3 regions of the Streptomyces sp. 2-1 genome follow, and region 3 is predicted to be linked to each of the others. Evidence: riboswitches for the same ligand, from Rfam matches in the RefSeq annotation. Region 3 holds a riboswitch; each other region holds the start of a gene.

Region 1 (5,087 bases), 4.7 Mb from region 3:
GGTCGATGTCGCCGTCGCGGACCATCGTCCAGAACTCGGCGCCGTGCGCCGGGTCGGTCAGCGGAAGATTCACGTTCCGCACACCCGGCAGCTCGACGTCCGGTCCTTCGAGCTTCTGGTCGGCCGCATTCCGGAAGTCGAAGATCGTGTGCAGGCCCAGGGACGCGAGGAACGCGGCGTCCGACTCCGTCGCGTGCGCGAGATGGCCGCTGCGGAACAGCCGTCCGTACGCCACGCGTCGGCCGTCCACCGTCGGCAGGCCGCCCACATCACGGAAGTTGCGCACTCCAGCCAGCTCGGGCTCGGTCGACGGGACCTGCTGCGTCACGGGGGCTCCTCCCATTCGGCTGCCGACGCGGCTCGTCGGCGAAGTGCGTTCTCGACGATACGACATCGATTCGTAGGCCAATGAGTTGTCCACAGGCGTTGCCGGGGAGGCACGCGGCCCATAATGATGTTGATGATTGAGCGTGCCTGTTCGGATCTGTGAGGGTTTGATGTTGGAGATCGGCGAAGACGGTCGTACGTGGCTTCTTTCGGGCCCGGCGAGCAGTTATGCCCTGCGGCTCGGCGAGGACGACGCGCTGCTGCATCTGCACTGGGGTCCGCGTATCGCGCTCGCCGACGCCGAGGCACTCGCCGCCGGCCCGGGACCGGAGTACTGGGCCTTCGAGGCCACCCTCGACGGGCACGAGGAGTACCCGGTGGAGGGCGGCCCCCGGTTCGGGCGGCCCGCCCTGTCCGTGCGTACGGACGAGCGGCGCGGCACCGAGTGGAGCTTCGAGACGTACGAGGCCGACGGCGACGAGCTGCGGCTGCGGTTCTCCGACTCCGGGCTCAGGATCACGCTGCACTACCGGATGCGTGCCGGGACCGACGTCGTCGAGCGGTGGGTGACCCTCGCCAACGAAGGGCCCGCCCTGGAGGTGCTGCGCGCAGACTCCGCGGCCTGGACGCTGCCGCACCGCGACGGCTGGCGGCTGTCCCAGCTGCATGGCCGGTGGGCGGCCGAGTCCCGGCTCGTGCGCTCCGAACTCACCTACGGTGAGAAGGTCATCGGCAGCCGGCGCGGGCACACCTCGCACCAGCACCTGCCCTGGGTCGCCCTGGACCCCGACGGAGCGGCCACCGAGGAGCAGGGCGAGGTCTACGGGTGCGCCCTCGCCTGGTCGGGCACCTGGCGGATCGCCGTGGCCCAACTCCCTGACGCGCGCGTGCAGATCACCGGCGGCGTCGGGTACGACGACTCGGGGCTGCTGCGACTGGAGCCGGGGGAGAGCTTCGTCACACCCGTCTTCGCGGGGTTGTGGAGCGACGGCGGATTCGGCGGCGCGAGCCGTGCCTGGCACGCCTACCAGCACGCCCATGTGATCCCGGACGCGGGCGAGCACCGGCCGGTGCTCTACAACTCCTGGGAGGCCACGGAGTTCGACATCTCCGAGGAGCAGCAGGGGGCGCTGGCGCGACGGGCCGCCGCGATGGGGGTCGAGCTGTTCGTGGTCGACGACGGCTGGTTCGGGGCGCGCACCAGCGACCGGGCCGGGCTCGGCGACTGGACGCCCAACCCCGACCGCTTCCCGGCGGGTCTCAAGCCCCTCGCCGACGAGGTGCACGCGATGGGGATGCAGTTCGGGATCTGGGTCGAGCCCGAGATGGTCAACCCGGACAGCGAGCTGTACCGAGCGCATCCCGACTGGGTGCAGTTCCAACCGGGACGAAAGAGGACGGAGCTGCGCAATCAGCTCGTACTGAACCTCGCCCGCGAGGACGTCCAGGAGTACCTGTGGGAGCAGCTCGACACGCTGCTCTCCAGTGCGCCGATCGACTACGTGAAGTGGGACTTCAACCGCTGCTTCACCGACGCGGGGTGGCCCGGCGAGGCCTACCCGCAGCGGCTCTGGGTGGACCATGTGCACGCCCTGTACCGCCTCCTGGACCGGCTGCGGGCGGCCCATCCGGGCGTCGCCTTCGAGTCCTGCTCGGGCGGCGGCGGCCGTATCGACCTCGGGATCATGGCGCGTACGGACCAGGTGTGGACCTCGGACAACACCGACCCGCTCGACCGGCTCGCCATCCAGCACGGCTTCAGCCAGGTGCATCCCGCGCGGGTGATGGCCGCCTGGGTCACCGACAGTCCGAACGACCAGCTCAACGGCCGCGCCAGCTCGCTGCGCTTCCGCTTCGTGAGCGCGATGGCCGGCGTGCTCGGTGTCGGCGGCGACCTGACCCGGTGGAACGAGGAGGAGCTGGCCGAGGCGCGGACGTGGGTGGAGCTCTACAAGGAGATCCGGCCCGTCGTGCAGGGCGGGGACCTCCACCGGCTGCGGGCGCCGGAGGGCGGGCTGAGCGCCGTGCAGTACTCGCGTGACGGGGAGGTCGTCGTCCTCGCCTGGCTCCAGGCCCAGCACTACGGCGAGCCGGTCGCTCCGGTGCGACTGCGCGGGCTCGACCCGGCGGCGACGTACGAATGCCTCGAAACGGGCGAAGTCCACCGAGGTGCGGTGCTGTTGCATCACGGATTGCGGACGGGGTTGCGCGGCGACCTTGATGCGGCAGTTTTCCGGCTGCGTCGCATGTGACTGTTGTGTCCGTAATGGAGCATTGGTTCCAACTCGCTCTGGAATAAAGGCTCCTGGAACGGCACTCCGTGAGCAGCGTCATATTCGTGACGGTCCGCTGTCGCCATGTTCACGTAATTCGGTTGCGTTTTCAGGGATTTAACAAACGGGGAAGATCCCTGATTTACGCAGCGTGACCGTCATTTCGGTCAGGGATCAAGAGAACGGGGCACACAGGAAACCCCAAAGGTTGTTCCTGCGTCTTCATGTCGCTTACGTTCGCCACCAATCCGGACGGACGCCCAATCCTGCCGCCGCCCGGAATCCGCTCACCCACCCGTACACGGCAGGAGCGGGGGACCCACAGGTAGAACGCCTGTTCCGGTCTCCGGAACGGCTAGGGGTTAAGTCGTGCGCAAACACGGCCGGGCATCTCCAGCTCGCACCCGACAGCTCACCTCGCAGGCGCCGGAGAGGAATTCGCCATGCCCGCGAAGGGTAAGCACCGCCGTCCCAAGTCCCAGCGTTTCACCCGCTCCATAGCCGTCGCCGGAACCGGCGGCGCGGCGCTCGCCCTTCCGCTGCTCGGTGCGACCGGGGCGCACGCCGCGACTTCGCAGTCCGCCGCCGATTCCGTGGCGAGCGTCTCGAATGTCGCGAACAAGGCCGCCGAATCGGCGCCTGCCGCCGCCGACAAGAAGGCCGAGGCGAAGAAGGCCGCCGCCAAGACCTATTCCGTGCGAGCGGGCGACTCCCTGTCGAAGATCGCCGGCACGCAGAACGTCAGCGGCGGCTGGAAGAAGCTGTACGAGGACAACCGCAAGGCGATCGGCGGTGACCCGGCGCTGATCCACCCGGGCCTGAAGCTGTCGATCGGCAAGGCCGCCGCCACGTCGAGCTCCGACTCCGGCGCCTCCAAGACCACCCAGTCCTCCGCGAAGAAGGCCGCGGCCCCCAAGGCTGCTGCCGCTCCAAAGGCCGCCGAGGCCAGTGCCGCCGGCTTCACGCTGCCGGTCGCGGGCGCGGGCGTCGGCACCCCGTACAAGATGTCGGGCAGCATGTGGTCCAGCGGGTACCACACCGGCGTCGACTTCGTGGTCCCGACCGGCACGTCCCTCAAGTCCGTCGGTGCGGGCACGGTCGTCTCCGCCGGCTGGGGCGGCGCGTACGGCAACCAGGTCGTCATCCAGCTCGAGGACGGCCACTACGCCCAGTACGCCCACCTGTCCTCCCTCTCCGTCTCGGCCGGACAGGCCGTGACCGAGGGCCAGCAGGTCGGCCTCTCCGGCGCGACGGGCAACGTCACCGGCCCGCACCTGCACTTCGAGATCCGCACCACCCCGGACTACGGCTCGGACGTGGACCCGCTGGCGTACCTGCGTGGCAAGGGCGTCTCCGTCTGACCCGACGCCAGGCACGCCCGCACGGCGTACCACTCCGCTCGTCTCCGAAGGCCGGACCCGGTGATCCCCGGGGTCCGGTCTTCGGTGTTTCGGTTCTGTGGCACGTCTGTGGCATGGCCGGGCGATGTGTCGACAGGGATGCGGAAGTCGCGGCACAGTGATCTCCGCAAGCGCTTTCTATGCGCCTTCCCTGCCATGGAGGTCTTCATGACGACCACACGCAGAGCGTTCGGAGTCCTGGCCGCCGGTGCCGCACTCACCGCGCTGGCCCCCGCGCAGACCGCGGGTGCGGCGGTCCGGGGCCGTCCGGGGCGGCTCATCGCCCGCGACGACTTCCGGCACGGCCTCGGCCAGTGGGCGACGGAACTGCAGGACGGCGGCAGCGTCACCGCGTCCCGCGGCGTCCTGGAGATAGACGTGCCGAGCGGCGCGACTGTGTGGTTCAAGCGCAAGCTCCGAGGGCCCTATGTCCTGGAGTACACCGCCACACCGGTCTCCGCGGGCGGCGCCAACGACCGGGTCTCGGACCTCAACAACTTCTGGAACGCCACGGACGTCCGCTCCCCGGAGGACCTCTTCGCCACGCACCGGGGCGGTGCGCTCGACGAGTACGACCACCTCACGACGTACTACGCCGGATACGGAGCCAACACCAACACCACGACCAGGCTGCGCCGTTACGTCGGTGAGGCGGGTGTGCGCCCGCTGGTCTTCGACTACACAGAGCCCTTGCTCACGGCGAACGAGCCCAACCGCGTCAGGATCGTCTCGAACGGCTCGACGGTCCGGTGGTGGAACAACGGGCGGCTCGTCTTCGACTTCGTGGACCAAGAGCCGTACACGAGCGGGCACTTCGCGTTCCGGACGGTCTGGAGTCACTTCAGGATCACGGACTTCAGGGTGCGAGAGCTGCGACAACGTCCCTGATGGAGCCCCTTATTCCGAGATTGACCAACACTTGACGAGTGGCTTATCTCACCGCGCGTCAACCCTTTCCTACGGTCGCGTAGCTCACACCCGAAGGTGAATCATGGCCCGATGTGGCAGACGATTCGAAGAATGACAACAGATCAGTGATCGGGTCGTACGTGGCGGTGGGGGACAGCTTCACCGAGGGCGTCGGCGA
Region 2 (5,087 bases), 1.2 Mb from region 3:
TCCGCGACGAACTCCCCGCGTACGCGATGGCGGGCTGGCTGACGGCCCCCGAGCCGTTCGTCCTCGGCTCGATGAAGGCACGGCGGCTGGCCCGCGAGTACGCCACGCACCACGGCGGACGCGCGGCGGGAAGGGCGGTCGCGGAGTACGAGGCGTACGCGACGTCGCTGGCGTTCCTGCGCCACCGGGGCCGCAAGGGCCGAGCGGGCGCCGACTTCGTCGTAAGGGAACGGGAACTGCTCCACGAACTGTGGGCACGCCGCGAACCGGCCCGCCCGGCCCTCCTGTACGCGGCCCGGGCGACGGCTCCGGCACCGGTGGCACCGCAGTGGCAGGGCTACGGTTACCCGGCGCCAACGCCGTACACGTACAACCCGTACCGCTCGTAATAGGCGCGACCCCAAACCACAACGCGAACCCAAAAACGCAACCGCACCCCCCCAGCCCAAACCCCAGACGAATCCCCACCCCCAACCCCACCCCACCCCTCAGCCAGAAGCCGAGGTGAGCCTCCCCAGCTCCCCCTCCGTGAGGACGAGCCCGGCCACCCCCAGCAACGCCGGAAGCTGCTCGACCGTACGAGCGCTGGCGATCGGCGCGACGACGGTCGGCCGGGAGGCCAGCCAGGCCAGGGCCACGGTGGCGATCTCGACCCCGCGCTCCCGAGCGACCTCGTCGAGCGCGGCCAGCACCCGCGGCCCCCGCTCGGACTCCAGATGCGCCCCCGCGGACCCGGCCCGCGCGCTGTCGACGACGGAACCCGCCCGGTACTTGCCGGTGAGGAAGCCCGAGGCGAGCGAGGAGTAGGGGACGACGGCCAGACCGGCCCGGGAGGCGACGTCACGCAGCGGACCCTCGTACGAGTCGCGGGAGACGAGGTTGTACCGGGGCTGCAGCGCGACGTACCGCGCAAGGCCCTCGCGGTCGGAGAGGTCGAGGGACTCCTGGAGCCGCTCGGGGGAGAGGTTGGACGCGGCGATCGCGCGCACCTTGCCGGCGCGGACGAGCTCGTCCAGGGCGGTGATGATCTCCTCGACCGGCACGGACGGGTCGTCGAAGTGGGTGTAGTACAGGTCGATGTAGTCCGTCTTCAGCCGCCGCAGGGAGGCATCGGCCGCGGCCTTGATGTTCGCCCCTGACAGACCCTTGTACCGGGGGTGCGCACCGACCTTGGTGGCGACGACGACGTCGGCGCGGTTGCCGCGCGCGGCGAGCCAGTCGCCCAGGACGGTCTCCGACTCACCGCCCTCGTTGCCCGGCACCCAGGCCGAGTAGGTGTCGGCGGTGTCGACGAAGTTCCCGCCCGCGGCGGTGTACGCGTCGAGCACGGCGAAGGACTGCGCCCGGTCGGCGGTCCAGCCGAAGACGTTGCCGCCGAGGGAGAGCGGGAAGACGTCGAGATCGGACGAACCCAGCTTGCGGAGAGAGGTCATGGGTGGGTCAACGGCCGTACCGGACGGCCGTATTCCGCACCCAGGAACCTCTCAAGCCCTTCTTACCGGCGTACCGGTTGAGCTCTTACGAAGTGAGCTCTTACGAAGTGAGCCCTTACCGGGTGAGCCCTTACGGGGTGAGCCCCTTGCCACGCAGCCACGCCATCGGGTCGATGCCGTCGCCACCGCTGGTGTGGACCTCCAGGTGGAGGTGCGCCCCGGTGACGTTGCCGGTCGCGCCCACGCGGCCGATGATGTCGCCGGTGGCCACCTTCTGCCCGACGCTGACACCGATCGACGACTGGTGCGCGTACCAGAGCTCCGTACCGTCGTCGAGCGTGAGGACCGTGCGGTAGCCGTACGAGCCGTTCCAGCCGGCCTCGGTGATCGTGCCGCTGTGAACGGCCTTGATCGGGGTACCCGTAGGAGCGGCGAAGTCCAGACCCGTGTGCTGACCGGACGACCACAGCGCACCGGACTGCCCGAAGGTCGAGGTGATCGTGTACGAGGAGGTGGGCAGCGTGAACTGCTTGGCGAGCTCGGCGAGGCGCGCGGCCTCGGCCTTCTCCTTGGCCTCCTGGTCCGCCTTCTTCTTGGCGGCGGCGACCTTGGCCTCGGCGGCGTCCCGCTCCTTGGCGGCCTGGTCGGAGGCCTTCTTCGCGGCGGCGGCCTCGGCGGCCCGCTGGGCCTCGCGGTCCACCTGGTCCTGCTGCCGCTCGGCCTGGAGCATGATGCGGGCGCGCAGGGCCTCGCCCGCGTCCGAGTTGCCCTCCTCGGCGTCGGCGGCGGTGAGGCCGACGGCGGTGATCGGAGTGCTGGAGCCCTCGGGGGCGTCGTCGTCCGAGAACGGCGAGCCGACGTTCGGCAGGTCGGGGATCGAGATCGACACCGGGGGCTTGCCGGTCTGCGCGGTGGCCATGCCACCCGCACCGACGGCGGCTATGACACCGACGCCCAGAACGGTCGAGCTACGGGCGAGTCCACCGCCGCGCTGCTTGGCGACGCGGTGCCGGCCGCGGACGGGAAGGACGGTCTCCGCGCTGGGGTTCCAGACCTCCCACGTCTCCTCGTCCTTACGAGCGCCGTAGGCGAATGTGTCGGGCTTCTTCTCACCCGAGGACTCACCCGTCAACTCATCCGGTACGAACGAGGGTGTGAGGGCAGACCGGTTGGACGCCACGTAGGCGCACTCCTTTCCTTCCTTCTCGCCTACCGGGTTAGCTGACGGGTTCGGAGCAGGAAGGTCTCCTACGCGCGTCAACCGCGGTGCGCTACACCGCGAAGACGAGCGATTCACCCCAAGTGGTGGTTCCCCGGTTCCCTTGCGGGATTCGGCGCGTGCGCACGGAGCCGACTCTTGTGACGGCTGGGACGACCGCGCTGCGTTATCGAACGTTAATAGACCCGGGCACCGGATTCCAAGCTGTTCCTGATGATCGTTACGGCTCTTGGCCTGGACTTACAGGTCATGAGCGGGGTAAATCGGGCGAGTTGATCGACATTCAGGAATAGCAGTCCTGTTGATGGTGCGTCAGTTGTTGAGCGGAGGGACGCCGTTCGACTACGAACGGTGATATGGCCCGCCGAAAGAGCGACGCATCTCACGCCCGCCGCCATCACATGTGGTGCCGTGCCCTCACGGCCGCCGCACCGCGAGCAGTGCCATGTCGTCGGCGGCACCGCCCCCGGTGTGCCGCAGGACGTCGTCCAGTACCGCGGTGAGCAACGCGTCGGGCCCGGGGAAGACCCGCCCGGCCAGCCGCCGCGCCGGATCGTAGAAGACGTCCCGCCGGTCCCGCGCCTCGGACAGCCCGTCCGTGTGGAAGAGCAGCATGGCCCCGCCCGGGAACTCCTCCTCCTGCGCGCGGTCGGGCCAGGCCCCCAGCTCCCCCGTCCCGAGCGGCAGCGCGGGCTCCGGCGCGGAGAGCGTACGTACCTCTCCGTCGCCGTACAGCAGAAGGGGCCCGGGGTGGCCGCGGTTCACGAGGCGTACGACCGGGGTGCCGTGCGGGATCTCGGCGAGCACGGCGGTGGTGAAGTCCTCGAAGACCGCGATGATGTCGCGCCGGACGCCTTCGCGTGCGAGTGCCCGCTCCAGCCGCTGGGCGACCGCCTCCAGGCTCGCCTCCTGCTCGGCGGCCTCCCGGAAGGCCCCGATGAGTACGGCGACGACGCCGACCGCTCCCATGCCCTTGCCCCGTACGTCGCCCACGAGGAGCCGTACGCCGTGCGGGGTGTCCTGCACGGCGTACAGGTCGCCCCCGATGAACGCGCCCTCCTGCGCGGCCTCGTACCGTGCCGCGATCTCGAGACCACCGATCCGCGCGGCCGGTTCGGGCAGTACGGCCCGCTGGGCGGCCTCCGCGATCTCGCGGGCGGTGGCGAGGCGCGCGTTGCCGCGTCCCACGAGCCGGTTGATGCCGACGGCGAGCACGGCGGCCGTGGCCACGGTGAGGACCTCGGTGACCGCGCCCGCGTCGAAGGCGAACCTGAGGTGCACGAGGGCCATGCCCACGGTCGCCGCGATGCCCGTCCACACGGTGGCGCCGAGCGAGAAGAGGGGTGCGGCGATGAGCACGGCGGCCGTGAAGAAGGGAGCCGCGGTGAAGTCCTGCGGGGTGAGCAGGTCGTAACAGACACCCGCGACGATCAGCAGCGCCGGCAGCGCGCGGACGAGGGTGCGCTGGTACGAGGCGGTTCTCTCCACGGGCTCGACGTCCACGGGCTCGACCCGCACCGGCTCCTGCTCCTCCACCTGTCCAGGCTTCCGGGAGCGGGGGTGGCGGGCGAGCGGACGAGGACCGGGCGGGTGAAGACGCCTGCCCGCCCGAACACCCGAGGAGATGCCCGGGAAACACCTGAGGCCGGAATCCTTGATCGGATTCCGGCCTCAGGCCTTCAGTAGCGGGGACAGGATTTGAACCTGCGACCTCTGGGTTATGAGCCCAGCGAGCTACCGAGCTGCTCCACCCCGCGTCGTTAAGACCACTGTACGCCATCCGCGGGACCCAAAGCACACGCGTTAACTTCGCCCGCACTTCACCGGGTGGTTTGGTACGAAACGTGCCGATCGGCGGTGCGGGTCGGCCTGCGCATCGGCCGTACCGACGGGAAACGGGCCGGTCAGGTCAGGTCAGGTCAGATGACGGTTGGGCGCCTTCGCGTCGGCCTCGTACTCCGGGAGTACCAGGACGTCGGCGCCGGCCGCGGCCAGCAGCCCGCTGCCGTCCGCGCCCGCCACGAAGGTGTCCGGCTCCCGCCAGGCGGTCACGACCCTGCGTACGCCCGCGTCGAGGATCAGCCGGGCGCAGGGCGCGGGCCGGGACGCGCGGCGGGCGCATGGCTCCAGGCTGCTGTAGACGGTGGCGGTCGCGAGCCGCGGATCACCCGGCTCGATCTTGGCGAGGGCGGCCTCCTCGGCGTGGGACACGGGGTCGGACTCACGGGAGTACCCGCGGGCCAGCTCCGTACCGTCAGCCGCGACGACGACCGCGCCGACGCTGAACGCGGTCTGCGAGGGCGGGCACTCGGCGGCCAGTTCGCAGGCGAGGGCCAGCCATCGGTGGTCGGCGGCGGAGGGTACGGTCCCGGTGCCGGGCGCGGTGGGGACGTACCGCATGAGGACGACGTCCCCCACGGGCCGCGTCTCGACCA
Region 3 (5,087 bases):
CACGACCTGTGGGTGAAACGTCTGGAGACCGTCGATCCGTTCCTGCACACCTGGCTGGCGCACCAGACGAGGGACGACCACTGGCGCCGCGGCAGCGTGTGCGAGGACTACTCGGCGGTCCGGGCGGCGGTGCTCGCGGTCGGCGGCTGGCACGACCCGTACCGGGACGCGGTCCTGCGCCTGGTGGAACACCTCCCGGCGGACCGCGTACGGGGGATCGTCGGGCCGTGGTCGCACCAGTACCCCGACCGGGGGCTGCCGCCCGGCCCCGCGATCGGCTTCCTCCAGGAAACGCTGCGCTGGTGGGACCACTGGCTCAAGGGCACGGAGACCGGGATCATGTCCGAGCCGCTCCTGCGCTCGTACGTCAGCGACTCCCACCCGCCCGCCACGGTGTACCCGACGCTGCCGGGCCGCTGGGTCGGCGATCCGGCCTGGCCCTCTCCCCTGGTGGCCCCGGTGACGTACGTCCTTCAGGGCGAGCCCGTGGTGGTGCGGTCGCCTCAGCACACGGGGGTGGACGCGGGCCGCTTCTTCCCCTTCGGCAACGACGCGGACCTGCCGCCCGACCAGCGGGACGAGGACGCGAGGTCGGCGTGCTTCGACTTCGAGGTCCCGGAGGAGATCTGGGTACTGGGCCGCCCGCGGGTGAGGTTGAGGCTCACTACGGAGGCGACGCGTGGACAAGTAGTGGCCCGAATCTGCGACGTGGCCCCCGACGGCTCCTCGACCCTCGTCACCCGGGGCGTCCTGAACCTGTCAGCCCGTCATGGCCGCGACCAGGTGGTTCCCTGGAAACCGGGCTCTACGGAGGATGTGGTTCTCGACCTGAACGCCATCGGCCACGCCTTCCCTCCGGGCCATCGCGTCCGTCTCGCCGTCTCCTCCGCGTACTGGCCGTGGATCTGGCCCCAGCCGGGTTCGGAGGCGGGCTTCACCCTCACCCCTTCGGGGAGCGTGCTGGAACTCCCGCTCCGCGCACAGCAGTCGGACCCGTCCATCTCCTTCGAGGAGCCGGAGCAGGCGGAGCCCATGGGGGTCAACTTCCCCGCGACACTGGACGAGCCGCGCCCCGAGCGCCTCGTCGTCCGCGATGTCGCCAAGGGCGAGTGGCGCCTGGAGGTGGACCCTCGCTACGGAGGCACCCGGGTGTATCCCGACGGCCTCGAATTCACCGAGGAAGCCCTGGACACGTACACGATCGTCGAATCGGACCCGCTGTCGGCCCGCGCCCACTCGGACTGGTTCGTCCGGCTGCACCGGCCTGACCTGCCGTGGGACGCGAGCGTCGAGGCGCACTCCGAAACCACCTGCGACGAGGCGGACTTCATCACCTCGAACGAGGTGATCTGCAAGAACGGTGACGAGGTGGTGTTCCACCGCACCTGGGAGAAAAGGATTCCGCGGACGGCGGGGTGAGCTCGTACGCTCCCCGCATGAAGGCGAACGCGCACGTGGGCCCCGCGACGGCGAAGGCGTATGCGAGCCCCGCGCCCGCAAGCGCGTGTGCGAGCCCCACGAGCGCAAAAGCGTGTGATGAGACCCCATGACCGCGTACGCCTATGTGGGTCCTGCGGACATAGCGGCGGCCGTCCGGCCCGGCGGGGGCGGCGCCCGGATCCGGAACCCGGCCGACCTCGACACCTTCCTGTCCGCCCGCCCCGCCGACGAACTCGCCGAGCCCTTCACCTTCGTCGTCGACGCCTCCCTGACCCTGCGCCTGGCCCCACGCCGCTCCGAGCACGTGGCCTGCGCGGACGGGAAACCGGTGCGCGCCGCCGGGGAGTTGGGCTTCGCGAGGACCTCGTCCGGCTGGGCGGTCACGTACGCGAGCAACCAGTCCACCGGCTACTGCCCCGACCCCGAGTCGTGGCGGTCGCTCGCGGCGGCCCTCACCCACGCGGGCATCGACCGCTCCGCCGCCGACACCGGCGGCTACACCCACCCGATCGTCTACCGCCGCTGCCCGTCCTGCGCCGAGTGGAACTCCGTACAGGACGCCCATTTCGTCTGTTCCCTCTGCGACGCCGACCTCCCGGCCGACCACCGCACCGGCCCGACGGACCTCGCGCTCCTCGCCGACGAGGAGGGCAACTCGGTCAGGATCACGGTCCTCGGCCGGCATCCGCGAATGGTGGCGGGCCTCGCGGCCGAGATCGTCGTGGAGACGCCTTTCGTGCGTGGCCGCCTCGAACTCTCTCTGTGGCGCCGCCGACTTGAGGCCTGGGGGCATGCCCTGGACGCCGCATTCGACCGCGGTGAGGACATCGCGTGGATGACGGTGGAGCGAGGCCCGTCGATTTCCATTCGGCTCACGGGAGAACGGGATTGCCCCGAAGTGATCGTGGAGGACGACACGATTTCCATGGCCACCGTGTGCGTTCCCGTCGATCTTCCCCGGAACTGGATCGACAGCCATCAGCAGAAACTTCGTGACGTTCTCACTCTCTGGAACCCGGAAGACTGACTCTCCGGAGCCCCGAAGAGCACTAGGGGAACGTTTACGGACAAGTAGCACCTTATGCCGACTGGGCGGGCATCCAGACTCCGCCCGACTTGCCCCAATTAGACACATGGCGCACCTAATTCCCCACCTGCGTACGTGAATTGGGTCACGTCCGCCCGGGACGGTCACTTTGCCGCTTCGGTCGATTCACCTTTGCTCAAAGCAAGTTGAACTTCACCTTCCGAATGGATCAAGAATTCCCATCCGTCCCGAACAGGCAAATCACATCGCCATGTGAATTCTGGGCTTGTTCACGGCATGTGCTCTCGCATACGTTCACGTCACTCCGGATGGACCGCCTAATCCTGCCGCCGCCCGGAGATCCCAACCACCCATTCACTCGCGTACGGCAGGAGCGGGGGACCCAGGTAGGCCGCCGGTCCGGATTCCGGAACGGCTCGGGGTGAAGCCGCGTGCAGCATGCGGCCGGGCAGCTCCCGCCCGAACCCGACAGCTCACCTCGCAGGCGTCGGAGAGGAAACGCGCCATGGCCGCACGAGGCAAGCACCGCCGCCCCCGAATGAACACCCTCACGCGTGGCATCGTCGCCGCGGGAACCGGCGGAGCCGCGCTCGCGCTCCCCATCGTGGGGGCCGCCGGCGCCCACGCCGCACAGCCGACGCAGGCCGCACAGGCCCCCCAGGTCGCACCGGCCGCGGTCCCGCAGGTCTCGCTCGTCACGTACAAGGTGGTCTCGGGCGACACCCTGACCAAGATCGCCAAGAAGCACTCCACGAGCGGCGGCTGGCAGAACCTGTACAAGGCCAACCGCGCGGTCATCGGCGACGACCCGGCGGTCATCCGCCCGGGCCTCAAGCTGACGGTCGGCACGAAGAACGCCCAGACCTCCGCGAAGACGGCCACCGCGACGAAGGCCTCCACCGCGTCCGCCGTCACCCCCGCCGCCGCGAAGACGTACACGAACGACCTCGACGGCTGGATCAGGGAGTCGCTGGACATCATGGCCCAGCAGGGCATCCCGGGGTCGTACGACGGCATCTACCGCAACGTCATGCGCGAGTCGTCGGGCAACCCGCAGGCCATGAACAACTGGGACTCCAACGCCGCGGCCGGCACGCCGTCGAAGGGCCTCCTCCAGACCATCGACCCGACCTTCAACGCCTACCACGTGGCCGGCACCTCGATGGACCCCTTCGACCCGGTCGCCAACATCACGGCGGCGTGCAACTACGCCGCCGCGAGGTACGGCTCGATCGACAACGTCTTCGGGGCGTACTGAGCGGGCGGGTACCGGTCCGACCGGTGCCGGACGTGCTGATCCGGACGTGCTGGTGCCGGACGTGCTGATGCCGGGCGGCCCGCGGCGAGGGAGACCGACCTCTCCGCGGGCCGCCCGGCTTTCTCCTGACGCAGAACCCTGACGCAGAACTAGGGCCGCGGCCCGAAGAGCCGCTCCAGCACCACCGCGATCCCGTCCTCCTCGTTCGACAGGGTCACCTCGTCGGCCACCGCCTGGAGTTCGGGGTGGGCGTTGGCCATCGCGACGCCGTGGGCCGCCCAGTCGAACATCGGGATGTCGTTGGGCATGTCACCGAAGGCGATCGTGGTGGCGGGAGTGAGGCCGAGGTGTTCGGCCGCCAGGGCGAGCCCCGTCGCCTTGGTCACGCCACATGGCTGGAGTTCGACTGTGCCGGGGCCGGACATCGTGACCGTGGCGAGGGAACCGACCGCTCCGCGGGCCGCGGACGCCAACTCGTCGTCGGACAGCAGGGGATGGCGCAGCAGCACCTTGCTGATGGGTTCCGTCCAGAGGTCGTCGCGACGCAGGACCCGTACCGCGGGGAGCGTGGGGTGGGGCATCTCGTACCCCGGCTCGATGAGCGTGAGTCCGTCGACCCCGTCCTGGTCGACGGCGGCGTACACGTCCCCGACCTCCGCCTCGATCTTGCCGAGCGCCGTCTCGGCCAGCTCGCGGTCGAGGGTGACCGACCAGACCATGCGCTCGGCGCCGGCGTCGTACAGCTGCGCTCCCTGACCGCACACCGCCAGTCCCTGGCTGCCCAGTTCGTCCAGCAGGGGGCGTACGCGTGGTGCCGGGCGCCCCGTCACCACGAGGTGCCTGGCACCTCTCCCGATTGCCATCGCCAGCGCGGCGCGTGACCTGTCCGAAAGGGTGTCGTCGCCTCGCAACAACGTCCCGTCCAGGTCAGTGGCGATGAGTGAATATGCGATCGGTGCGGCCATGATCAGAGAATACGGATCGAACGCCCCAACGACTCGACGGGAACCGGACGTCGTCCGGTATCTCGTCAGGCACAGAGGTCGTCACAGGCACCATCCGTCGGCCGCGCGGAGGCAAATCGCGGGCGAGGAGGAGCAGTTGGCCATGCCCTGCCCGCTCCCCCGCCCCCGGTCAACCGGCCCGTCGCCCTTCCCCGGGCCGCATCTCCCCGTGCCCGGCCCCGTCCCGTGGACACGGCTCGCGCGCGGTCTTCGCGCCGCTCGACGGCTTCGGCGACGCGTTGATGCGTACGCGCACGAACCGGAGGTTCCGTTCAGCCGCGCGCCCCCACCAGATGCCGGACCAGCCTCGGTGAGGCGAACTCCGTGCCGCACACGA

Evidence for each region. Region 3 has a riboswitch for cyclic di-AMP ahead of ACN20J_RS21145 (transglycosylase SLT domain-containing protein). Riboswitches for the same ligand answer to the same signal wherever they lie in the genome.
Region 1: another riboswitch for cyclic di-AMP. It lies ahead of ACN20J_RS41725 (LysM peptidoglycan-binding domain-containing M23 family metallopeptidase); the one in region 3 lies ahead of ACN20J_RS21145 (transglycosylase SLT domain-containing protein).
Region 2: another riboswitch for cyclic di-AMP. It lies ahead of ACN20J_RS26660 (M23 family metallopeptidase); the one in region 3 lies ahead of ACN20J_RS21145 (transglycosylase SLT domain-containing protein).

Annotation. Positions count from the first base shown of each region.
Region 1 is NZ_CP183383.1:9,515,452-9,520,538, forward strand. Features, by position in the region: gene ACN20J_RS41715 (tyrosine-protein phosphatase) at 1-328, opposite strand, end outside; gene ACN20J_RS41720 (alpha-galactosidase) at 498-2,579, shown strand; cyclic di-AMP (ydaO/yuaA leader) riboswitch at 2,875-3,039, shown strand; gene ACN20J_RS41725 (LysM peptidoglycan-binding domain-containing M23 family metallopeptidase) at 3,044-3,961, shown strand; gene ACN20J_RS41730 (DUF6250 domain-containing protein) at 4,169-4,888, shown strand; gene ACN20J_RS41735 (SGNH/GDSL hydrolase family protein) at 5,035-5,087, shown strand, end outside.
Region 2 is NZ_CP183383.1:6,009,294-6,014,380, reverse strand. Features, by position in the region: gene ACN20J_RS26670 (PrsW family intramembrane metalloprotease) at 1-389, shown strand, start outside; gene ACN20J_RS26665 (aldo/keto reductase) at 489-1,433, opposite strand; gene ACN20J_RS26660 (M23 family metallopeptidase) at 1,564-2,613, opposite strand; cyclic di-AMP (ydaO/yuaA leader) riboswitch at 2,625-2,780, opposite strand; gene ACN20J_RS26655 (PP2C family protein-serine/threonine phosphatase) at 3,070-4,188, opposite strand; tRNA gene ACN20J_RS26650 (tRNA-Met) at 4,336-4,409, opposite strand; gene ACN20J_RS26645 (dihydrofolate reductase family protein) at 4,567-5,087, opposite strand, start outside.
Region 3 is NZ_CP183383.1:4,810,788-4,815,874, forward strand. Features, by position in the region: gene ACN20J_RS21135 (CocE/NonD family hydrolase) at 1-1,419, shown strand, start outside; gene ACN20J_RS21140 (DUF5959 family protein) at 1,547-2,467, shown strand; cyclic di-AMP (ydaO/yuaA leader) riboswitch at 2,826-2,990, shown strand; gene ACN20J_RS21145 (transglycosylase SLT domain-containing protein) at 2,994-3,746, shown strand; gene ACN20J_RS21150 (HAD family hydrolase) at 3,896-4,711, opposite strand; gene ACN20J_RS21155 (NAD(P)-binding domain-containing protein) at 5,023-5,087, opposite strand, start outside.